2 regions of the Stenotrophomonas sp. Steno-Z1 genome follow, and region 2 is predicted to be linked to the other one. Evidence: predicted binding sites of a transcription regulator. Region 2 holds the regulator's gene; the other holds the start of a gene.

Region 1 (4,412 bases), on a different contig from region 2:
ACCAGGTACGCACCGAACATCCAGCGCGCGCGGCGGATGTCGCGCACGTCGCCGCACTCCACCACGGCCACGTGGAACTGGCGCGGCAGGCAGATGATCGCCAGGAAGCTGAGCAGGGTCTGCGAGATGAAGCCCACCGGCGGCAACCCGCTGAACAGCGTGTGCGCGGACTGCAGCACCGCATCGGTATGGTCGTTGAGCCACAGGTAGGCGAACAGGCCGAGCGCGACCATCGCGATCAGCTTGATCATCGATTCCAGCGCGATGGCCAGCATCATGCCGTGGTGGTGCTCGGTGGCGTCCACCTGGCGGGTGCCGAACAGCGTGGCGAACAGCGCCATCAGCAGCGCCACGTACAGCGCCGGATCGGTGAAGAAACCGGTCGGCCCGACGTTGCCGGTGAGCACCTGCAGGCTCATCGCCACCGCTTTGTACTGCAACGCCAGGTACGGCACGATGCCGATCAGCGCGATCACCGCCACCAGCGCGGCCAGCCGCCGCGAGCGCCCGAAGCGGGAGGAGATGAAGTCGGCGATGGACACCACGTTCTGGCTGCGCGCGACCAGCGCCAGGCGTTCGATGATGCGCCAGCCGAACAGCCACAACAGCAACGGCCCCAGGTAGATCGGCAGGTAGCCGATGCCGTTGCGCACCGCGGTGCCGACCGCGCCGTAGAACGTCCACGACGAGCAGTACACCGCCAGCGCCAGGCTGTAGACCACCGGGCGCAGCCACGGCCGGTCCGGGTACATCGGGCGACGGTCGCCCCACCACGCCACGCCGAACAACAGCGCGGCGTAGGCCACCGATACCAACAGCAGGATCCAACTGGAGACCACGGGATGATTCCGTGCGAGCAGACCGCTAGTAGATCACGACGCTTGCTCGACAGGGGCAGCGCGCGCCGGCAGGCGGATGTCCACGCAGGTGCCGTGGCCAAGCCGGCTTTCCACCTCGATGCGGCCACCGGCGGCCGCCACCAGGCTGGCGCTGACGGCCAGCCCCAGCCCGGTGCCCTGCCCGACCGGCTTGGTGGTGAAGAAGGGTTCCAGGCAGCGCGCCCGGACCTCCTCGCTCATGCCCAGGCCGGTGTCGGCGGCCTGTATCGACAGCTCGCCGGCGTCGGGCAACCACCCCAGCCGCAGCGCGAAGCGCCCCCCCTCGGGCATCGCCTGGCCGGCGTTGACCGCCAGGCTGAGCAGGATCGATTCCAGCTGCGCCGGGTCGAAGTGGACGCGGCACTGCACCTGGCCGCTATCGACATGGCAGTGGACGCTCTCGCCGAAGACCTGGCGCAGCGTCGGCGCCATCGCGTCGATGGTCGCGGCGGCATCGAGCAGCTGCGGCCGGCTTGCCTCCAGCCGGCTGAAATCCAGCAGCCGCCGGCTGACCGCGCTGGCCCGGCGGGCGGCCGAGTCGATGCCCTGCAATGCCTCGGCCACGGTCGCCGGGTCGGGCGCGCGGCGCGCCTTGCCCACGTACCCGTGCACCAGCGCCAGCAGGTGGTTGAAGTCATGCGCGATGCCGCTGGCCAGCCGGCCCACGTTTTCCATTTTCATCGCGTGCACCAGTTGGTCGCGCGAGCGCTCCTTCTCCTGCATTTCCAGCTGCAGCTCATCGCGCTTGCGCGCCAGCTCGACGCCGTGCTGCCGCGCCACCTGCAGGCTCTCACGCAGGCCGGTGACGCTGTGGTGCAGCAGCCAGGCCACCAGTACGCAGCCGAACACGCACACGCCCAGATCGGTGACCACGTGCGCGACGCGGTCGGGGCGGAACAGGATGCCGGCCAGGTCGATCCAGGCGCCCAGCAGCATCGCCAGGCACGCCCAGAGCGTGGCCCAGCGCAACGGCGCCGCGCCCAGCAGCGCCGCCACCAGCAGCACCGGCACCACCTGCACGAGTTGGACCCGCGACAGCGACGCCAGGCCCCAATAGCCTTCGGTCACCGACAGCAGCAGCAACTGGCCGACCACGAACAGCGTCGCCGCACGCACCCCACGGCCGCGCCGCTGCTCGACCAGGCAGCCCACGCACACCGCCAGGTGCACCCCCGCCAGGGCCAGGACCAGGGTGTCCACTCCGTCGCCCAGGCGCAGCAGCAACCAGCTGGCGGTCAGCAGGTGGAAGGCCGCCACCAGCAGCCAGAGGCCGCGCAACATGGCGTCGGTGCGCTCGCCCAGGCCCGGTGTGGCCGCGCCAGGCGCATCGTCAAGGAGGGAGGAGAACGGGGTAATCGGCATGTACGGCGGGTCCGAACGGGCCAGAAGCGTCAAGTTTTGTCGACAACGCCGGTATATTAGCCTTCCACGATCCGGCACCCCCGATTGGCGGCAGCCTTCTCGCCGCCACGCCCGCCTCCGCCGGATCGCCGCCAGGATGTTGTGGACCATGAACTGCTTGTCGCGTGTCCGGCGCAGTCTGCCTGCGCTGCTGTGCGTTGCCCTTGCCGTTTCCACCTTGCCTGCGCAGGCACAGCGCCCGGGCGATGGCCGGCCGTTGATCGCCCAGGTGGAGCAGTGCAATGCCCTGCTGGCCAGCACCCCGGAGACATCGCTGCAGATCGCCACGGCATTGCTGGCGCGACCGACGCTGCCCACCTCGGTGGAGATCGGGGCGATCGGCTGCCTGGGCATGGCGCTGCGTTCGCAGGGCCGCCTGGCGCAGACCGAGGGCCTGCCCGAGCGCCTGCTGGCCGCCGCCGCACGCGCCGATGCCAGCGCCGAGGACACCCAGCGCGCACGTGCGCTGGCCGCGCACCTGCTGCTGTGGCGCGGCGACCAGGCCCAGGCCCTGGAGCTGACGCGCACCCTGCTCGACGACGCGGTACGCACCCGCGACGTGCACGGCCAGATCAGCGCGCTGATGCAGATCGCGATGATCCGCGGCGATGCGATGGGCGATGCCCAGGGCGCGCTGACCTACCTGCAGAAGGCCGCCGCGCTGAGCGAGCACCTGCGCCGGCCGCCCAACCCGGGCGACCTGTTGATCCACTACAACGTCGGTTATGCGCTGCTGTCGATGCAACGCTACGAAGAGGCGCAGACCGCCTTCGATCGTGCCGCCGCGATCGGCGCCCGCCTCAATGGCCAGGAGCTGCTGATGCACCGCATCGGCAGCCACCGCGCCGAGATCCAGCGCGTGCGCGGCGAACTGGACCGGGCCCAGAAGGGGCTGGACCAGGCGCTGGCCTGGCAGACCACGCAGGACGCGCAGGGCCGGATCATCACCCTGCAGCGCCTGGCCCGGGTGGCGCTCGACCGCGGCCAGGCCGCCCAGGGCCTGGCCCTGGCCGAACAGGCGCAGGCGCTGGCCGACAGCGGCCACTTCACCGATGAGATCCGCCATGGCCTGGATGTGCTCGGCGATGCCTACACGCTGCTCGGCCTGCGCCAGCAGGCGCTGCAGGTGGCCCGCCAGGCACGCGACCTGGACCAGGCGCGCAGCAAGGGCGACACCCTCAACCGCCTGGCCAGGCTGCAGGCCAGCGCCGAGCGCCACATCGCACCGGCCGAGGTCAACGCCGAACAGGACCTGGGACGGGTGCGGGTGGTCCGCAACAGCGCGGTGGCCGCGCTGCTGGCGGTACTGGCGATCGCGGCCGTCCTGATCCTGCGCCTGCGCCGCCAGCGCCACGAACTGGCGGCGCTGAGCCGGACCGATGCGGTCACCGGGCTGCCCAGCCGGCACGAGGCCGAACGCCTGCTGGGCGATGCCCGGCCATCGGGCCAGCGGCGCAGTGCGCTGCTGTTGCTGGAGATCGACGACTTCCAGGCACTCAACGACCGCCACGGCCAGGCGGGCGGCGATGCGGTACTGCGCGCGGTGGCGCGCTGCCTGCGCAGCGCCGTGGACCGCGGCGACTTGGTGGCCCGCTGGGGTGGCACCCGGTTCCTGGTCGCGCGTCACGACACCTCCGAGGCCGCCGCGCAGGCGCTGGCCAACCACCTGCGCACCCGCATCGAGCACCTGCTGGTGGACACCCGCCCCGGGCAGCCGATCACCCTCAGCGCCAGCCTGGGCCTGGCCCCGCTGCCGTTGTTCGCCGACCAACCCGCGCACCTGGACGACAGCCTGCGCGCGGCCGACCGCGCCCTGCAGAGCGCGCGCCGCAGCGGCCGCAACGCCTGGGCCAGCCTCTGGGGCGCAGCCACCGGCAGGGAGGTCGACCTGTACAGCGTGCTGCACGATCCGACCGAAGCGCAGGTGCTGGGCTGGGTGACGCTGGCCGGCAGCCGGCCGCTGCCGTGGACGCCGCCGCGGCCGGAGCCGGCGCGGCCCCACCCGGCTACCACCGAGGCGGCAACCGGGCCCCGCGACTGAGGGCCTGTCGCCTCAGCGCGTCACGTCGAAACGCACTTCCACCCGGCGATTGGGCAGCAGGCATTCCAGCAGCGCCGCGCGCGGACGCACGC
Region 2 (4,412 bases):
TCGACCAGGTTGCGGTCCAGTTCGGTTTCCGCGCCGACCAGCTCCAGCTCGACTTCCTTCTTCAGGTTGCGGGCGACGTCGCGGGCGACCTTCGGGAAGCGCGAGAACACCTTGCCCACCGGTTGCATGCGGGTGCGCATCACCGCCGACTGCAGGCGCGCGGTGGCGATGTCCAGGGTGGACACGGCGCGGTCGAGTTCTTCGTCGTGCAGGCGCGCGCGCAGGGTCTTGAGGCGGTTGCGCGAGAGCACCAGTTCGCCGATCAGGTTGACGATGGCGTCCAGGCGCTTGGTGTCCACGCGCACGGTGTGCTCGGCTTCGGCCACCGGCTTGTTGGCCGCCGGCTTGGCCGGCAGGGCCGGGGCGGCGGCGGGTGCGCGCGGGGTCGGTGCGGCGGCCACGGCCTTGGCGCCCGGGGCGGCGCCGCCGTGCAGCTGGTCCAGCAGGGCCTCGAATTCGTCTTCGCCGATCAGGCCGTCATTGGCCTTGTTCGCCGGCGCCACGGCGGTGGGCGCGGCGCCACCGTGCAACGTGTCGAGCAAAGCCTCGAACTCGTCGTCGGTGATCAACTCGCCGCTGGTCGGTGCCGCCGCAGCGGCGGCCACCGGCGCCGGCGTGGCCGGCCCGTTGACGTCGAACTGCGCGATCAGCTCCGGCGGGGCATAGCCGGGCTCGGTGCCGGCCGAGACCGAATCGAGCATCGACTGCAGGTAGTCCAGCGATTGCTGGGCCGCATCGAAGTGATGGGCCTGCAGCACCGCCTTGCCCGACCGCGCCATGCCCAGGGTTTCCTCGGCGGCGTGGCACAGTTCGACCATCGCCTGGATGCCGAGGAACCCGGCACCGCCCTTGAGGGTGTGGAAGCCGCGGAACACCGCGTTGAGCTGGTCGCTGTCCTGGGGCGACTGCTCCAGCGACACCAGCTGTTCGCCGAGGCGATCCAGGATTTCCTGGGCCTCGAGGATGAAATCGGCGGCAATATCGTCTGGAACAGCGCTCATGGTGTTACAGCCCCAAATCGGAAAGCAGGTCGTCAGCGTCGACCTGTGACACCTGGTGGCGATCCAGACCGTTCACGGCCGGGCCGGCCAGGCCGTTGTCGCGCTTGTGCGCGCTGTCGTCCTGCGGCGGCAGGCCGAGCGCGCCGAAGCCCTCGTGCACGCGGCGCACGATGCCCACCACGCGGCGGATGATCTGCCCGGTCAGGTCCTGGTAGCTCTGGGTGAGCGCGATCTCGGTGAGGTTGTGGCGGATCCGGTCCAGCTGCTGGTCCTGGTCGGCCGTCAAGCCATTGGCGCGCAGCTGCTCGGTGAGCGTGCGGCATTCCTCGGCCAGGTCCAGGGTGCGGTGGGTGGCCTGCTCGGTCATCGCCACCACGTGGTCCAGGCGTGCGCAGGCATCGTCCAGTTCGCCGGCCTCGCTGGGCAGGCTGGGCAGTTCGCCCAACGCCTGGCCCAACTCGCGGGCGAGCCGGTTCAGCCCGGCCATCATCGGCTGGGTACGCAACGCGGCCAGCGCGTCGATTTCCCGCCGCCAGCCGGCTTCGTCGCCGCTTTCCAGCGCGGCCAGGGCATCCTGCAGGCGCTGCACCAGCGCCGATTTGTCGCGGAGGGTTTCCATCAGGCGCTCGCCGCCAGGCGTTCGAAGATCTTGCCGAGCTTTTCTTCCAGGGTCTGGGCGGTGAACGGCTTGATGATGTAGCCGTTGACGCCGGACTGGGCCGCTTCGATGATCTGCTCGCGCTTGGCTTCGGCGGTCACCATCAGCACCGGCAACGTCTTCAGCTTGGCGTCGGCGCGGATCGCCTTGAGCAGGTCGATCCCGGTCATCACCGGCATGTTCCAGTCGGTGACCACGAAATCGAACGACTGGCTCTGCAACAGAGACAGCGCGGCATGCCCGTCCTCGGCTTCGGCCGTATTGGTGAAGCCCAGATCGCCCAGCAGGTTCTTGACGATACGACGCATGGTCGAGAAATCGTCGACGATCAGGATACGCATGTTCTTGTTCAAAGCACTTTCCTCGGTATCAATGGTTCTCGAGGCCGGCGTCGGCCGCCTCGAAGATCTTCAGTCGGCCACGCAGGCGCAGGACCGCCTGGCCGTGGATCTGGCAGACGCGCGACTCGCTGACACCGAGTACCGCGCCGATCTCCTTCAGATTCAGTTCCTGCTCGTAGTACAGCGACAGCACCAGCTGCTCGCGCTCGGGGAGCAGCCCGATCGCATTGCCCAGCTCGCGGCCGAATTCGCCGCGCTCAAGCACCTGCTGCGGGGTCGGACCACCCTGGGCGACGGTATCCAGCTCGCCCTGGTCTTCGATCCGCGACTCCAGGCTCAGCACCTGGCCGCGCGCGGCGTCTTCCATCAGCCGCAGGTAGTCCGGCAGGGGCATGTCCATCGCCGCGGCCACTTCGGTGGCGCTGGCGGCACGGCCGGTGCTCTGCTCCAGGCGGCGGATGGTGGAGGCGGCGTCGCGGGCGCGGCGGTGCACCGAACGCGGCACCCAGTCGCCGCGGCGGATCTCGTCGATCATCGAGCCGCGGATGCGGATCGAGGCATAGGTTTCGAACGAGGCGCCCTGGTCGGCGTCGTAGCTGCGCGAGGCCTCGATCAGGCCCATCATGCCGGCCTGGATCAGGTCATCCACTTCCACGCTCGCCGGCAACCGGGCGGCCAGGTGGTGGGCGATCCGCCGGACCAGGTCGGAGTGCTGTGCGATGCACTCGTTGGCGGCCGTGCGTTGCACCTCTTTGTATTGTGCGGCGCCTTTCATGCGGTCACCCCGCGTTGCTTGAGGATGCGTTCCAGGAAGAATTCGACCCCGCCTCGCGGCTCGGTCGGTGCCTGCCAGCGGGCGGTGCGGCGGGCGATCTCGGTGATCGCCTGCGCGGCCGGGCTGGACGGGTAGGCCTTGACCACCGGCTGCTGGCGCTGCACCGACAGGCGCAGCCAGTCGTCCTGCGGCACGCAGCCCAGGTAGTTGAGCGAGACATCAGCGAGGAACTTCTCGCAGACCCGGGTCAGCTTTTCGTAGAGCACGCGGCCTTCGTTGGGGTCGCGGACCATGTTGGCCACCACCTGGATACGGTCCACGCCGCGCTCGCGCGAGAGCACCTTGATCAGCGCGTAGGCGTCGGTGATCGAGGCCGGCTCGTCGCAGACCACTACCACGGTGTCCTGCGCGGCCTGGCAGAAGGTCAGCACGCCGTCGGTGATGCCGGCGGCGGTGTCCACCACCATGAAGTCCAGCTCACGCTCCAGTTCGGAGAACACGTTGACCAGGCCCACGTGCTCGGCCGGCTGCAGCTCGGCCATGTGGCGGCGGCCGGACGCGGCCGGCACCACCAGCACGCCGCCCGGGCCTTCGAGGATCACTTCTTCCAGGGTGCAGCGCCCGGCTACCAGGTCGGCCAGGGTCACCTTGGGCTGCAGGCCCAGGATCACGTCGATGTTGGCCAGCCCGAGATCGGCGTCCAGCAGCAGCGTGCGCTTGCCCATGTCGGCGAGCGCCACGGCCAGGTTGGCCGACACGTTGGTCTTGCCCACGCCGCCCTTGCCGCCGGTGACGGCGATGGTGCGCACAGGGCCCAGCGGCTGGCTGCGGGTGGCCGACAGCGGGAAGGTCTTGGTCAGCTTGGCATACTCACGCGACGGCATGGTTCAACTCCGGGTTGCAGGGCATATCGGCCGCGCGGCGCAAATCTTCAAGGCGAAGTACAAGATTGGCCGCACTGGCCCGGTGCAGGTCTTCGGGAACGTCCTGGCCATCGGTGACCCAGGTGATCGGCAGGCGGTGGTCCACGGCCACCGACAGGGCGGTACCGAAGCGGCCGGTTTCGTCCAGCTTGCTCAGCACCACGCCCTGCGGGTTGGCGGCGCTGAAGCGGCGGACCACTTCGTCCATGTCGCCAAAGCTGGTGTTGGCCGGCAGCACCAGCAGGGTGCGGATCTGCTGGGCGGCGCGCAGCCAGTGCAGCTGGGCAGCCAGGGCGCGGTCGCGCGGGCCCAGCCCGGCGGTGTCGATCAGCACCAGCTTGTAGTCCTGCAGGCGCTCCAGCAGCTGGTTGAGGTCGCTGCCGCTGTTGGCCTCGTGCACCGCGATGCCGAGCTGGCGGCCAAAGCCGTAGAGCTGCTCGCGGGCGCCGATGCGGCCGGTGTCGGTGGTGACCAGGGCCACGTCGCGGGCGGCGTGCTTCTCGGCGAAGCGCGAGGCCAGCTTGGCGATGGTGGTGGTCTTGCCGGCGCCGGTCGGGCCGACCAGGGCGATGATGCCGCCCGATTCCAGCGGGTCGACCGGGGCGATCGGCAGCTTCTTGGACAGCAGGCCGAGCATCAGCCCGCGGCCGCGGTGAGCTTCGGTGTCCAGCGGGATCTGCATGGCCACGTCGCGGCTGATGCCGGCGTCGAAGC

What was found. The regulator FliA, encoded in region 2, starts transcription of late flagellar genes. The targets are predictions, from matches to a motif close to TAAAGTTTNNCNNNCNNNGGCCGATAA.
Region 1: AC06FD_RS14095 (GGDEF domain-containing protein) is a predicted target of FliA. The motif match lies at 2,270-2,296, and genes of this name have one in related genera.

The regions. Positions count from the first base shown of each region.
Region 1 is NZ_JBWJPB010000005.1:40,604-45,015, reverse strand. It holds gene AC06FD_RS14105 (hybrid sensor histidine kinase/response regulator) at 1-839, opposite strand, end outside; gene AC06FD_RS14100 (sensor histidine kinase) at 873-2,240, opposite strand; gene AC06FD_RS14095 (GGDEF domain-containing protein) at 2,389-4,320, shown strand; gene AC06FD_RS14090 (OmpA family protein) at 4,333-4,412, opposite strand, start outside.
Region 2 is NZ_JBWJPB010000007.1:26,307-30,718, reverse strand. It holds gene AC06FD_RS16175 (chemotaxis protein CheA) at 1-1,001, opposite strand, end outside; gene AC06FD_RS16170 (protein phosphatase CheZ) at 1,006-1,620, opposite strand; gene cheY (chemotaxis response regulator CheY) at 1,620-2,012, opposite strand; gene AC06FD_RS16160 (RNA polymerase sigma factor FliA) at 2,029-2,775, opposite strand; gene AC06FD_RS16155 (MinD/ParA family ATP-binding protein) at 2,772-3,659, opposite strand; gene flhF (flagellar biosynthesis protein FlhF) at 3,646-4,412, opposite strand, start outside.